Regions from separate parts of the Streptomyces sp. NPDC001450 genome, predicted to be linked through region 1. Evidence: riboswitches for the same ligand, from Rfam matches in the RefSeq annotation. Region 1 holds a riboswitch; each other region holds the start of a gene.
What was found. A riboswitch is a leader RNA that binds a small molecule or an ion and turns the genes downstream of it on or off. The one in region 1 is predicted to bind cobalamin.
Positions count from the first base shown of each region.

Region 2: linked by a shared signal. The riboswitch ahead of ACWC5O_RS02720 (CbtB domain-containing protein) and the one ahead of ACWC5O_RS18505 (cobalamin biosynthesis protein) in region 1 are both predicted to bind cobalamin.
Region 3: linked by a shared signal. The riboswitch ahead of ACWC5O_RS14115 (ribonucleoside-diphosphate reductase subunit alpha) and the one ahead of ACWC5O_RS18505 (cobalamin biosynthesis protein) in region 1 are both predicted to bind cobalamin.

Region 1 covers NZ_JBSFHY010000015.1:62,923-67,262, reverse strand. The annotation lists gene ACWC5O_RS18510 (cobyric acid synthase) at 1-303, opposite strand, end outside; gene ACWC5O_RS18505 (cobalamin biosynthesis protein) at 300-1,244, opposite strand; cobalamin riboswitch at 1,345-1,486, opposite strand; gene ACWC5O_RS18500 (hypothetical protein) at 1,894-2,121, opposite strand; gene ACWC5O_RS18495 (anion permease) at 2,150-3,397, opposite strand; gene ACWC5O_RS18490 (lysozyme) at 3,540-4,301, opposite strand.
Region 2 covers NZ_JBSFHY010000002.1:181,635-185,974, forward strand. The annotation lists partial or broken gene ACWC5O_RS02710 (rhodanese-like domain-containing protein) at 185-304, opposite strand; gene ACWC5O_RS02715 (MMPL family transporter) at 871-3,057, shown strand; cobalamin riboswitch at 3,173-3,317, shown strand; gene ACWC5O_RS02720 (CbtB domain-containing protein) at 3,353-3,574, shown strand; gene ACWC5O_RS02725 (CbtA family protein) at 3,596-4,340, shown strand, end outside.
Region 3 covers NZ_JBSFHY010000010.1:226,738-231,077, reverse strand. The annotation lists gene ACWC5O_RS14120 (ribonucleotide-diphosphate reductase subunit beta) at 1-267, opposite strand, end outside; gene ACWC5O_RS14115 (ribonucleoside-diphosphate reductase subunit alpha) at 267-2,645, opposite strand; cobalamin riboswitch at 2,770-2,893, opposite strand; gene mctP (monocarboxylate uptake permease MctP) at 3,085-4,340, opposite strand, start outside.

The DNA of each region.
Region 1 (4,340 bases):
CGCGCTCAGCTCGCCCACCGGCTTGCCGAGCAGCACCACCTGGCTGCTCTGCTCACCACCGGGCTTGAGCAGCACGGGGTTCATCAGCGCGGTCGGCTCGACACGGCAGGCCTGGGCCTGCATGGCCTGAGCCCGCCCGATCTCGGCACCCTCCCGGGTCACGAACGAGTTGAGGGACATGTTCTGCGCCTTGAAGGGCGCGACCTTGACGCCCTGGCGCACCAGCCACCGGCAGATCCCGGCCGTCACGACGCTCTTGCCGGCGTCGGAGGTGGTGCCGGCGACGAGGAGACCACCGTTCACTTCCCACGTCCCTTCACGAGTCGGCGCGCGGCGACCGTGCCGCCGAGCGCGAGCAGACCGACCCGGCGGGAGAGCCGTACGGCCCGGTCGATGTCGGTGACCCGGACGGGCCGCCCGGTGTCCCCGTTGAGCACGGGCCGGTGTTCGACGCGCCCGCCGTAGGAGAGCGTCCCGCCCAGCCGCACGCCGAGGGCGCCCGCGAACGAGGCCTCGACGGGCCCGGCGTTGGGACTCGGGTGCTTGCGGGCGTCCGCCCGCCAGGCGCGCAGGGCGCCTCGGGGGTCGGGTCCGGCGGCGGCCGCGAGTACGGCGGTCAGCCGCGCCCCAGGCCAGCCGGCGAGGTCGTCCAGCCGGGCGGAGGCCCAGCCGTAGCGCCGGAAGCGGGCCGACTTGTGCCCCACCATCGCGTCCAGGGTGTTGACGGCCCGGAAGCCGAGCAGCCCCGGCACCCCGCCCACCGCACCCCACACCAGCGCACCCACCACGGCGTCCGAGGTGTTCTCGGCAACGGACTCGACCACGGCCCGGGCCATCCCGTCGGCGTCGAGGGCCTGCGGATCCCGCCCGCACAGATGCGGCAGCCGCGCCCGCGCCGCCTCGACGTCCCCGGACTCCAGCGCGCGCCCGACGGTCCGCGCCTCCCGGGCGAGCGAAGTGCCCCCGACCACGGCCCAGGTGGCGGCGGCGGTCAGCGCGACGGAGGCGACGGGGGAGCGGCGCACGGCCCGCTCGGCCGCGGCCCCCAGAGCGACGGCACCCCCGGCGCACAGGGCGGTGTGCAGCGCACCCCAGCCGCGGTGGTCGTGCCACAGCGCGCGTTCCACGGCGGCGGCCGCCCGTCCGAACGCGGCGACCGGATGCCCGCGGCGCGGATCGCCGAGGACGAGGTCGCCGACGAGGCCGGCGGCGGCGCCGTACGCGTAGAAGCGATCGGCACCCATCGGCTCAGCCGGCCGTGGGGGCAGGCAGGGCCCTGTTACTGAACCTCAATCGGCAGCCGCGCATGGCGATATGTCCTCACTCAGGGTGTCCGCGCCCTGGTTCGACGAGACCGGCGGTGAGAGTTCCTGGCTCCCGGGGTTTTCTTCCCCGGTGACAGTGGCGGGACCGCGCCGGATTCGCACCGGCTTCCTCTGCTGCCGCCGTACATGGCGTGGGCAGTCCACCACGCGCCCGGAAGGGCCGTCAACTTGCCTTTGACCTGGGAAGCCGGACTGTGCTGAGGCCCACATCGCCAGCACGCCGGGCGGCGCCGAGCGACCCGGTCGCGGTGAATTCCACTCCCTCGGGCGGCATTCGGGGATCCCGCTTGTGCTCACGGACCGTGACCGCCTGCAAGAGGTCTCGCGGGACGGCACGGCTGTCCCGGCGGCCGCCTAGACCCTCCAGCAGGCGCTCGCCCGGGTGCGGCCTGCGCTGGCCGCGCTGGTGAACGAGGCCCGGGGACTGGCGAGACCGCCCGCGTCCGTCACCGTGTCGGCTACGGCACCCCCGACGGCTCCCGTCTCCGTGGACAGGCGGCGGACACGCGTCCGCCCTGTCGATCCGACTGAAGCGGTGTCGACAGGGCGGACGATACGGACTTGGCCGTCAGGGCTTGGCCACGATCAGATAGATCCCGTACGCCACGGCAGCCGCACAAGCGGCGAAGCACACGTACGCACCAGTCACGGCCAGCCCGGCGGACCCGCCCTGCGCCGTGGCCTTCTCGCGGCGCGACAGGCCGTTGACGCCGAGGGTGAACAGGGCCACCAGGCCCACCGTGAACGCGAGGCTGACGCCGAAGACGGAGCCGATGGCCGCCCAGTCGATCTTCATGGGGATGCTTCCTTCGGTTACCGGGCGGTCAGACGGCGGCGGCCGGCGGGGTCGCCGGAGCGGGTTCGGTGGTGGCCGGAGCCGGGATCGTCGCCGACAGGTCCTCGGCGACGGTGCCCGCGGGCGGCGGGGTCACCGCGGCGATGGCGGTGGTCACCACGCCGGCCGGCTCCGCCGTGTCGTCGACGACGTTGGTGTGGTCGACGACCTCGCGGCGGGAGATCTTCCAGATCGCGGCGCTGGCACCGACCAGGAAGACGGCGACGACCGCGGTGCCCCAGTCACCCAGGTCCGTGACGGACTCGGCGCCCGCGCCGACCAGCGCGGCGGCCGGCAGGGTCAGCGCCCAGGCGATGACCATGCGGGTCGCGGTGGACCAGCGGACCACACCGCCCTTGCGGCCCAGACCCGCACCCATCACCGAGCCGGAGACGACGTGGGTGGTGGAGAGGGAGAAGCCGAGGTGGGAGGAGGCCAGGATGGCCGTGGCCGCGCTGGTCTGGGCGGCGAAGCCCTGTCGCGCCTCGAGTTCGGTCAGGCCCTTGCCCATGGTGCGGATGATGCGCCAGCCGCCGATGTAGGTGCCGAGCGCGATGGCCAGACCCGCGGAGAGGATGACCCAGGTGGGAGGGTTGGAGCCGGGGGCGATGGCGCCGCCCGCGATGAGGGCGAGGGTGATGATGCCCATCGTCTTCTGCGCGTCGTTGGTGCCGTGGGCGAGGGAGACGAGACCGGCGGAGGCGATCTGGCCGGCGCGGTAGCCCTTGCGGGTGGCCTCACCGTCGGCGTTCTTGCCGATGCCGTAGGAGAAGCGGGTGGCCAGCATCGCGGCGAGACCCGCGACGATCGGGGCGGCGACCGCCGGGAGCAGCACCTTGGTGACCAGCACGTCACTGTGGACGGCACCGAAGCCCGCGGAGGCGACGGTGGCGCCGATCAGGCCGCCCATCAGGGCGTGCGAGGAGCTGGACGGCAGTCCCACCAGCCAGGTCAGCAGGTTCCAGAGGATCGCGCCGACCAGGGCGGCGAAGATGACCTCGGGACGTATGCCGTTCTCATCGACAAGACCCTTGGAGATCGTGTTGGCGACCTCCACGGAGAGGAAAGCGCCTACAAGGTTGAGAGCGGCGGACATGGCCACCGCGACCTTGGGCTTGAGGGCACCGGTCGAGATGGTGGTGGCCATCGCGTTGGCGGTGTCATGAAAACCGTTCGTGAAATCGAACACGAGTGCGGTTACCACCACAATCGCGAGGATCAGCGAGAAGTTTTCCATTTACCCAGGCAATCGTTCGAGGTCATTGGCTGTTGGACCGTAGGCAACCTGGGTGAACGGAAGGTGAACTAGGGCGGGCTTCAGGGTGTCATCAAAGGGCGGTTGGGGTTTCGTCCGGTCCCACGCCCCAGGCGCCCCTTGGCTACCAACCCCGCGCGAAGGCCCGCAGCCGGCTCGGCGGCCCGTTGAAGAGATTCTGGTCACCCGGCAGACCGCCCTCGGTGCCGAACTGCCAGAAGGTCCAGTGCGCCCAGCCGCCCGGCAGCGCCCCCGGGTCCGACGTGCCGTGCCGGGCGATCCACAGGGGGTGGTCCGCGGCGAAGGCGCGGCTGTCGCCGGTGCAGGCCTGCCACCAGTCGGCGGTGGTGTAGATGACCGGACGGCGGCCGGTCTCCTGCTCGACCTCGTCGCTGAAGGACCGGATCCACTCGACCATCTGCTCCGAGTCCAGCCCGTAGCACTTGTGCTCGTCGTCGTACGGGTTGTACTCGATGTCGAGCGCGGGCGGCAGCGTCCAGCCGTCCGCCCGCCAGTCCCCGCCGTGCTGTACGAAGTACGTGGCCTGCTCGGCGCCCGAGGACCTGTCCGGCCGTGCGAAGTGGTACGCGCCCCGGATCAGGCCGGCCCCCCGCGCGCCCTCGTACTGCCGGTCGAAGTAGGGGTTGCGGTAGGTCGTGGACTCGGTCGCCTTGATGTAGGTGAACCGTGCGCCGTCCGACCGGGCGGCGGGGAAGTCGACGTGCTGCTGGTGGGACGACACGTCGTGCCCTCTGAGCGGGCCCACGGCGGACGCCGGTGAGCCGGCGGCCGCGGCCTGGGTGCCCGCGAGGGCGAGCGTCGCGGTGGCGGCCGCGAGAACGCCCGCGCGGCGTCGGGAGCGGGAAGCGGTGCGAGCACGAGGCATGTGTCCCCCTGGAGTGGCGGTGGAACGTCGTCCAGTGAG
Region 2 (4,340 bases), on a different contig from region 1:
GTCCCGGTACGGGACGTCGTCGAACACTAAGGATCACATCTGCCATGACCGCCCCCGCCCCGCCTCCGTCGCCCTCCGCACCGACCAGGCCCGCACCCGGCTGCACGAGCTGACCGTCATCGACGTGCGCACCCCCGGTGAGTACGCCTCCGGCCACCTGCCCGGCGCTCTCAACATCCCCCTGGACCAGCGCGCCCGCCGTGAACCGGACCTGCCGCTCCATGCTCCAGCCGGCCCGGGTGTCGCAGGCGGCGGGCTGCTGCAGGTCGTGGCCCGCCGCTGCCCAGCCGCTCGTGCCGCCGGCCGGGGGCCGGACACGGCGACCGGCGGCGGGGCGGCTTCTTCGACCGCGGCGAAGGGCAGGGGGACGGGACCGGGCACGGCGACTCCAGGGTCCAGGTTCAGGGGACGGTGTCTGGGAGCGCGCATGCCTCACGGGCGCCGACGGCGCACGGCATGTGAGCGCTGGGGGAGTCCGTACGCCGGAAGCGGATCCGGACAGCGGCGTGCGGTAGGCACGACTATGGGGCGTCCCCACGTCGGCTGCCATCCTGCGCGGGATCCGAATCCCGGATCCGCGTCGTCCATGCCGTGGATGCGCGAGATGCGTGCGCGAGCGACAGGTTGCTCCAACACCCGCCATCCAGGCGGGGGTTCACGCCTCGGCCGCGATTGAACAGCCATGACCGAAAAGAGATGGGTTTTTCGCGGCCGGGCGTCACACGATGGAATGATCTCGGCGTGCGGTCACTACGATCGCATCTCAAGACAACCATTCGACCGGCCCGAGAGTGCCGCCGGTCAGGGTCGCCGATGCCAGGGTCCGCTCCCCGGGCTGCGGTGATCTTCCTGCCCAGGAGGACCTTCCGCATGTTCCGACGCATTGGGAATGCCGTCGTCCGTCATCCCGTCTGGACGATCGTGGCATGGCTCATCGCGGCGGTGGCGATCGTCGCCACCGCGCCGAGCCTGCCCTCGAACAGCGACGAGAGCAGTTTCCTGCCAAAGAGTTACGAGTCGATCAAAGCGGCGGGTTTACAGGGGAAGGCGTTCCCCAGCGCCTTCACCCCGTCCGCGATCGCGCTTTATCAACGCACCGACGGCGGCAGGCTCACCGCCGCCGACAAACAGGACATCGCCCGGATCACCTCACAACTGGGCAAGAAGCACATCGACCAGGTGCAGAAGGTCGTCCCCGGCCAGCCGTCCAAGGACGGCAGGTATGACCTGACCCTGGTGCAGATGGACAGCAAGAACGCCGGCCAGCCCAAACAGATCGACGCGGCCAAGGTGTTGCGCGACGACGTCAAGGAACTGGCAACGGGCACGAACCTCGACGTCAAGCTCGGCGGCTCCGCCGCGCAGGCCCTCGACCAGCAGGACTCGTCCAAGCGCGGCCAGGCACTGATCGGCATCGGCACCTTCGCGATCATCCTGGTCACCCTGCTGATCATCTTCCGGGCGCCGATTCTGGCGATCCTCCCCCTGGTCCTGATCGGCCTGGTGTCGGCCGTCGCCAACGGACTGATCGCCTACGCCACCAAGCTGTTCGACCTACAGGCCAACAGCTCGATCTCGTCGATCCTGATCGTCGTGCTCTTCGGAGTGGGCACGGACTACTTCCTCTTCCTGATGTTCCGCTACCGAGAGCGTCTACGCGCCGGTGACGAGCCGAAGCAGGCCATGATCAACGCGGTCGACCGGGTCGGCGAGGCCATCGCCTCGGCCGCCGGAGCGGTCATCATCGCCTTCCTCGCGCTGGTGCTGTCCACGCTCGGCTTCCTCAAGCAGATGGGCCCGGCACTCGCCATCGCGGTCGCCGCCACGCTGGTGGCGGGCCTGACCCTGATCCCGGCCGTGGTCTCGCTCATCGGACCGAAGGTCTTCTGGCCCTCCAAGTCCTGGCAGCGGGAGCCGGAGAACGCCCGGTTCGCCGCCCTCGGCCGGGGCGTGCAGCGCCGCCCGGGGCTGACCGCCGCGGTGTCCGGCCTCGTCCTGGTCGCACTGTCGCTCGGCACCCTCGGCTTCAACGCCACGTTCGACCTGGCGGCGGGCTCCATGCCCAAGACCAAGGAGTCCATGGTCGTCCAGGACGAGATGCAGAAGGCGTACTCGGCGGGCGCCGCCGCCCCCACCGACGTCTTCCTGTCCAGCACCGACGGCAAGCAGCTGGACAAGTCCGGCCTGGACGCGTACGCCCAGAAACTCGGTGCCGTGGACGGCGTCGCGAGCGCTCGCCTGACCCAGTTGAACAAGGAAGGCACCACCGCCGACTTCACCGTCACGCTCAAGTACGAGGCGTCGACGGACAAGGCGATCGACGCCGTGGGCGAGGTGCGCGACGTCGCGCACTCCGACGCCCCCGAGGGCACCGAAGCCCTCGTCGGCGGCATGTCCTCGATCTACAAGGACATCGCCACGGCGGTCAACCACGACTACCGGACGGTCTTCCCCGTCGCCGCCCTCCTCATCATGGTCATCCTGGGGCTGCTGCTGCGCAGTGTGGTCGCCCCCTGGTATCTGATGGCCTCGGTGGGTCTCGGCTTCGGTGCCACCCTCGGCGCCACGGTCTGGATCTTCCAGGAGGGACAGGGCCATTCGGGTCTGATGTTCATGCTCCCGGTGATCATGTATCTGTTCGTGGTCGCCATCGGCACCGACTACAACATCCTCATGATCGCCCGGCTCCGCGAGGAGGCCCGCGAGGGCCGCGAGCCGCGTGAGGCGGCCGGCATGGCGCTCCGGCACGCCGGGCCGACCGTGGCGGCGGCCGGTTTCATCCTGGCGGCGACCTTCGCCACGATGATGCTGGCGGGCAACGCGCTGCTCACGGAGATGGGTTTCGCGGTCTCCTTCGGTATCGCGGTCGCCGCCTTCGTGATGGCGATGTTCTTCACGCCGAGCCTGACCGCGCTGATCGGCCACGCGGCGTGGTGGCCGGGACACGGGGACCAGGCACGGGAAGTGGCAGCCGGTGCCGGATCTCCTGACGCCGGTTCGGTTCCCGGCCAGAACCGGGACACGGTCGCACCCGATCCGTCGGGCCGCCGCGGCTAGCGGTACGAGGACGGAGCAGGTCTGCCGGGCCGCACGGCCCGGCAGACCCAACCCGCCGTCGGCGCAGCGGCCGACGCGAGAGGAAGATCACGACTGGCCACGCGGTCTTGGCCATGCACGCGCCACGCGGTACGGTCTGTCCGATATCGACGACGGCGAAACGGAAGCCGGTGGGAATCCGGCACGGTCGCGCCACTGTATGCGGAACACCCCTGGGTGTCCCGTGAGTCAGACCCGTGGCCGTCGTCATGTGCACCACCGAGATGGGACGCGAACTCCCAGAGGAGGTCCTGCCATGGCGCAGACCGTCGCCCAGCCGACAGCCACCACCCCCGCCGTTCCCGCCACGCTGCCGCTGAAGGCGATCGCTCCGTGGGCGGTCTTCTTCGGCATCCTCATGCTCGTCCTGCTGTACTTCGTCGGCGCCGAGCAGGGCGCCACCTCCGTGTTCAACGGCACGGACGTCCACGAGTGGGTGCACGACGCACGCCACCTGCTCGGCTTCCCCTGCCACTGACGGGAGGGACGCCGCTCGACCATGAACTCCGCAACCGTGAGAAACCTTCTCGTGCGGGGCATGCTCGCCGGCCTGGCCGCCGGCGTGCTCGCCCTCGTCGCCGCCTACTTCCTCGGTGAGCCCGACGTCGACAGCGCGATCAGCTTCGAGGACGCCCACTCCCACGAGCACGGGATGGAGGTCGTCTCCCGCTCCCTGCAGTCCACTGCGGGCCTGGCCACCGGTGTGCTCGTCTACGGGGTCGCCTTCGGCGGCATCGCCGCGCTCGCCTTCTGCGTCGCGCTCGGCCGTGTCGGCCGCTTCGGCCCCCGGGCGACCGCGCTGCTGCTGTCCGGCTGCGCACTGCTCGCCGTGTACGTCGTCCCGTTCCTGAAGTACCCGGCCAACCCGCCGTCGGTCGGCGATCCCGACACCATCGGTAAGCGGACGACCCTGTACTTCCTGATGATGCTGCTCAGCGTGCTCCTGGCGGTCGCCGCCACCATCCTGGGCAAGCGCCTCGCGCCTTCTCTGGGCACCTGGTACGCGACCGTCGTCGCGGTCGCCGCCTTCGCCGTCGCGATCGGCCTGGCCTACGCCTTCCTGCCGGCCGTCAACGAGGTGCCGAAGGACTTCCCGGCCACCCTGCTGTGGCGGTTCCGTCTCTCCGCACTGGCCATCCAGGCCGTACTGTGGGGCGGATTCGGCCTGCTCTTCGGCGAGTTGGCCGAGCGGCAGCTGAACCCGAAGCCCGCGACCGCCGCGTCCGGGCGAGGAGTTCCCGCCA
Region 3 (4,340 bases), on a different contig from region 1:
GTTGATGTGCTTGTACAGCGTCAGCACCAGGTTGTTCGCGACGATCGAGTCGCCCGTCGCGAAGAAGGCCACCAGGCGGCCGATCAGGTGCTGCTCGGCCGGCGTCAGCCTGGCGAGGTCGGCGACGTCCGAGTGGAGGTCGACCTCCTCGACGGTCCAGGTGTTCTTGATGGCGTCCCGGTAGCGCTCGTAGAAGTCGGGGTAGCGCATGGGCCGCAGGGTGAGTTCGAAGCCCGGGTCGAGGAGGTTGGTGTTACGGGTGGTCATTACTGGCAGGCCTCGCAGGACTCGGGGTTCTCAAGGGAGCAGGCGACGGCGTCGGGGTCGGCGACCTGCTGCACGGGGATGGGCGTCTGGGTCTGCGCCTGGGCGGCGCGGGCGATGCGGGTCGCCGGGCGGGAGCGCAGGTAGTACGTCGTCTTCAGGCCCTGCTTCCAGGCGTACGCGTACATCGAGGAGAGCTTGCCGATGGTCGGCGTCTCCATGAACAGGTTCAGGGACTGCGACTGGTCCAGGAACGGCGTGCGGGCCGCGGCCATGTCGATCAGGCCGCGCTGCGGGATCTCCCACGCCGTGCGGTACAGCGCCCGCACGTCGGCCGGGATCCACGCGAAGTCCTGCACCGAGCCGTTGGAGTCCCGCAGCGCCTCACGGGTGCGCGCGTCCCAGACGCCCAGCTCCTTGAGGTCCTGCACCAGGTAGGAGTTGACCTGAAGGAACTCACCGGACAGCGTCTCGCGCTTGAACAGGTTGGAGACCTGCGGCTCGATGCACTCGTACACGCCCGCGATGGACGCGATGGTGGCGGTCGGGGCGATCGCCAGCAGCAGCGAGTTGCGCATGCCGACCGCGGCGATCCGCTCACGCAGGGCCGCCCAGCGCTCGGGCCAGGTCAGCTCGGCGTCGTAGTGGTCGGGGTGCAGGACACCCCGGGCGGTCCGGGTCTTGTCCCAGGCAGGCAGCGCGCCGTTGCGCTCGGCCAGGTCGGCGGAGGCCTCGTACGCGGCGAGCATGATCCGCTCGGCGATCCGCGTCGACAGGGCCTTGGCCTCGGCTGAGTCGAAGGGCAGGCGCAGCTTGAAGAAGACGTCCTGCAGACCCATCGCACCCAGGCCCACCGGACGCCACTTGGCGTTGGAGCGGCCCGCCTGCTCGGTCGGGTAGAAGTTGATGTCGACCACGCGGTCGAGGAAGGTGACGGCCGTGCGGACGGTCTCGTCGAGGCGCTTCCAGTCGACGTCCCCGTCGCGCACGAAGGCACCGAGGTTGACCGAGCCCAGGTTGCAGACCGCCGTCTCGCCGTCGTCGGTGACCTCCAGGATCTCCGTGCAGAGGTTGGAGGAGTGGACGACGTGGCCCGCCTCGGCCGTCTGGTTGGCGGTGCGGTTCGCGGCGTCCTTGAAGGTCATCCAGCCGTTGCCGGTCTGCGCGAGGGTGCGCATCATCCGGCCGTACAGGTCGCGGGCCGGGATGGTCTTCTTCGCGAGCCCGTTCGCCTCCGCCTTGCGGTAGGCCGCATCGAACTCCTCGCCCCACAGGTCGACGAGCTCCGGCACGTCGGCCGGGGAGAACAGCGACCACTGCTCGTCGGCGTTGACCCGGCGCATGAACTCGTCCGGGATCCAGTGCGCCAGGTTGAGGTTGTGGGTACGGCGGGCGTCCTCACCGGTGTTGTCGCGCAGCTCCAGGAACTCCTCGATGTCGGAGTGCCAGGTCTCCAGGTACACCGCGGCAGCGCCCTTGCGCCGGCCGCCCTGGTTCACCGCGGCCACCGAGGCGTCCAGGGTCTTCAGGAACGGGACGATGCCGTTGGAGTGCCCGTTGGTGCCGCGGATCAGCGAACCGCGGCTGCGGATGCGGGAGTACGACAGACCGATGCCGCCGGCGTGCTTGGAGAGGCGGGCGACCTGGTGGTAGCGGTCGTAGATGGAGTCCAGCTCGTCCAGCGGGGAGTCGAGGAGGTAGCAGGACGACATCTGCGGGTGCCGCGTACCGGAGTTGAAGAGGGTGGGGGAGGAGGGCAGGTAGTCGAGGCGGCTCATGAGCCCGTAGAGCGCGGCGACCTCGTCGACGGAGCGGGTCGTGTCGTCCTCGGCGAGACCCGCGGCGACGCGCAGCATGAAGTGCTGGGGCGTCTCGATCACCTTGCGGGTGAGGGGGTGGCGCAGCAGGTAGCGGCTGTGCAGGGTGCGCAGGCCGAAGTAGCCGAAGCGGTCGTCGCCGGCCGCGTCGATCAGCGTGTCGAGACGCTCGGCGTGCAGCCGTACGAACTCCGCGGTGCGGTCGGCGACCAGGCCCTCGCGGTGGCCCACGGCGACGGACCCGGTGAAGGACGTCACGCCCTGCGAGGCGGCCTCGGCGCGGATCGAGATGGTCAGCAGCCGGGCGGCCAGCCGGGAGTAGGCCGGGTCCTCGGAGATGAGGCCGGCGGCCGCCTCCGTGGCCAGCTCGCGCAACTCCGCCTCGTCGGCCCGCGATGACCGGCCCCGCAGCGCGGCTGCGGCGACCCGGCCGGGGTCGGCGTCGGGGAGGTCGGCGGTCAGCTCGGTCAGGGTCCGCAGCAGCGCGGCACCGGGACCGTCGGTCTCCACCGGAGCTGCGGTCGCCTGGACGGCTGAAGCCGGGTCGGCTGGCGCGATGGTCACGTGGGGCTCTCCCTCGCTCGGCACGGGGCCTGGCGGAGGGCAGGGGCAGCACGAGCGCGCACGGCGTCGCGTCCACCGGCCCACTCCACGAGGCCCGGACGTCTGAAGGCACCCGGACCGGACGGCCGGGCGCGCGCTGCCGTCAGGTCCTCGGACTGAACAGGCGTGCGGATGCACGCAAGTACACCGTTGCGGGACAGTTCCGGATTCGCACCGGATTCCCCTGCGGCGACAGCGAGGATGAGCATACATCTAGTGCCGGGTTGTGGTGTCACCCCCAGATGTTGTGTCTGTTGCGTGTTGTGGCGGCTTCAGAGGGTCAACAGCGGGCCGCCGTGGTGCTTGTTGTCGGCGGCCCGCTGCGGGTGGATCGTGGTTGCTCGCGCCCACGGGCCGAGGCGCGTGCCAATACAGCCCCGCGCCCCTTTGGGGGCGTGCCTCAGTGCCCGGCGTCTGCCGTGGCCGGCGGAAGTTCCACCTGAACTCCCGGATCGCCCGCGTCCGCCGTGTAGTCCTCCGGGCGGGTCTCGTCGAGGCCCTCGGGGGCCTTCAGCGCCTTCATGGCGAAGGTCAGGACCACCGTGACGGCGACGTTCAGCACGAAGGCCGTGAGACCGATGTAGCCGATCTCACCGATGCCCGGGATCTCCTTGGCGGAGCCACCGAAGTGCTTCTGGGTCGGCGAGGCCACCCCGTATGCGGCGACCGTGCCGTAGACCATGCCGACCGCCCAGCCGGCGAGCAGCGCCCAGCGGTGGAACCAGCGCGTGAACAGGCCGCCGACCAGGGCCGGGAAGGTCTGCAGGATCCAGATGCCGCCCAGCAGCTGGAAGTTGATGGCGACCGTCTTGTCCATCGTCAGGACGAAGACCAGCGCGCCCACCTTCACCAGCAGCGACACGAGCTTGGAGACCCGGGTCTCCTGCTCGGCCGTGGCGTCGGGGTTGATGAAGTCCTTGTAGATGTTGCGGGTGAAGAGGTTCGCCGCCGCGATGGACATGATGGCCGCGGGCACGAGGGCACCGATGCCGATCGCCGCGAAGGCCACGCCCGCGAACCAGTCCGGGAACATGTCCTCGAACAGCTGCGGAATCGCCAGCTGCCCGTTGGTGACCTGCACCCCGGCCGCGATCGCCATGAAGCCGAGCAGCGCGAGCAGGCCCAGCATCAGCGAGTACAGCGGCAGGATCGTGGTGTTGCGCCGGATCACCTCACGGCTCCTGGAGGAGAGCGTCGCGGTGATCGAGTGCGGGTACATGAACAGCGCGAGCGCCGAACCGAGCGCCAGCGTGGCGTACGTCCACTGGCCCGCGGGGGCCGGTACGAGCCCGCCCGCACCCGCCTTCGTGAACTTCTCGCCGGCCTTGGCGAAGATGTCGTCGAAGCCGCCCAGCTTGATCGGGATGTAGATGATCGCCACCGCGATGACGATGTAGATCAGCGTGTCCTTGACGAACGCGATCAGCGCGGGCGCGCGCAGGCCCGACGAGTAGGTGTACGCGGCCAGCACGCCGAAGGCGATGAGCAGCGGCAGATCCTTCACGAACCAGTTGGTGTTCTCGCCGCCGCCGACGCCCATCACGTCCAGCACCGCCTGGATGCCGACGAGCTGGAGCGCGATGTACGGCATCGTCGCGAGGATGCCGGTGAGCGCCACGGCCAGCGACAGGCCCTTGGAGCCGAAGCGGCCGCGCA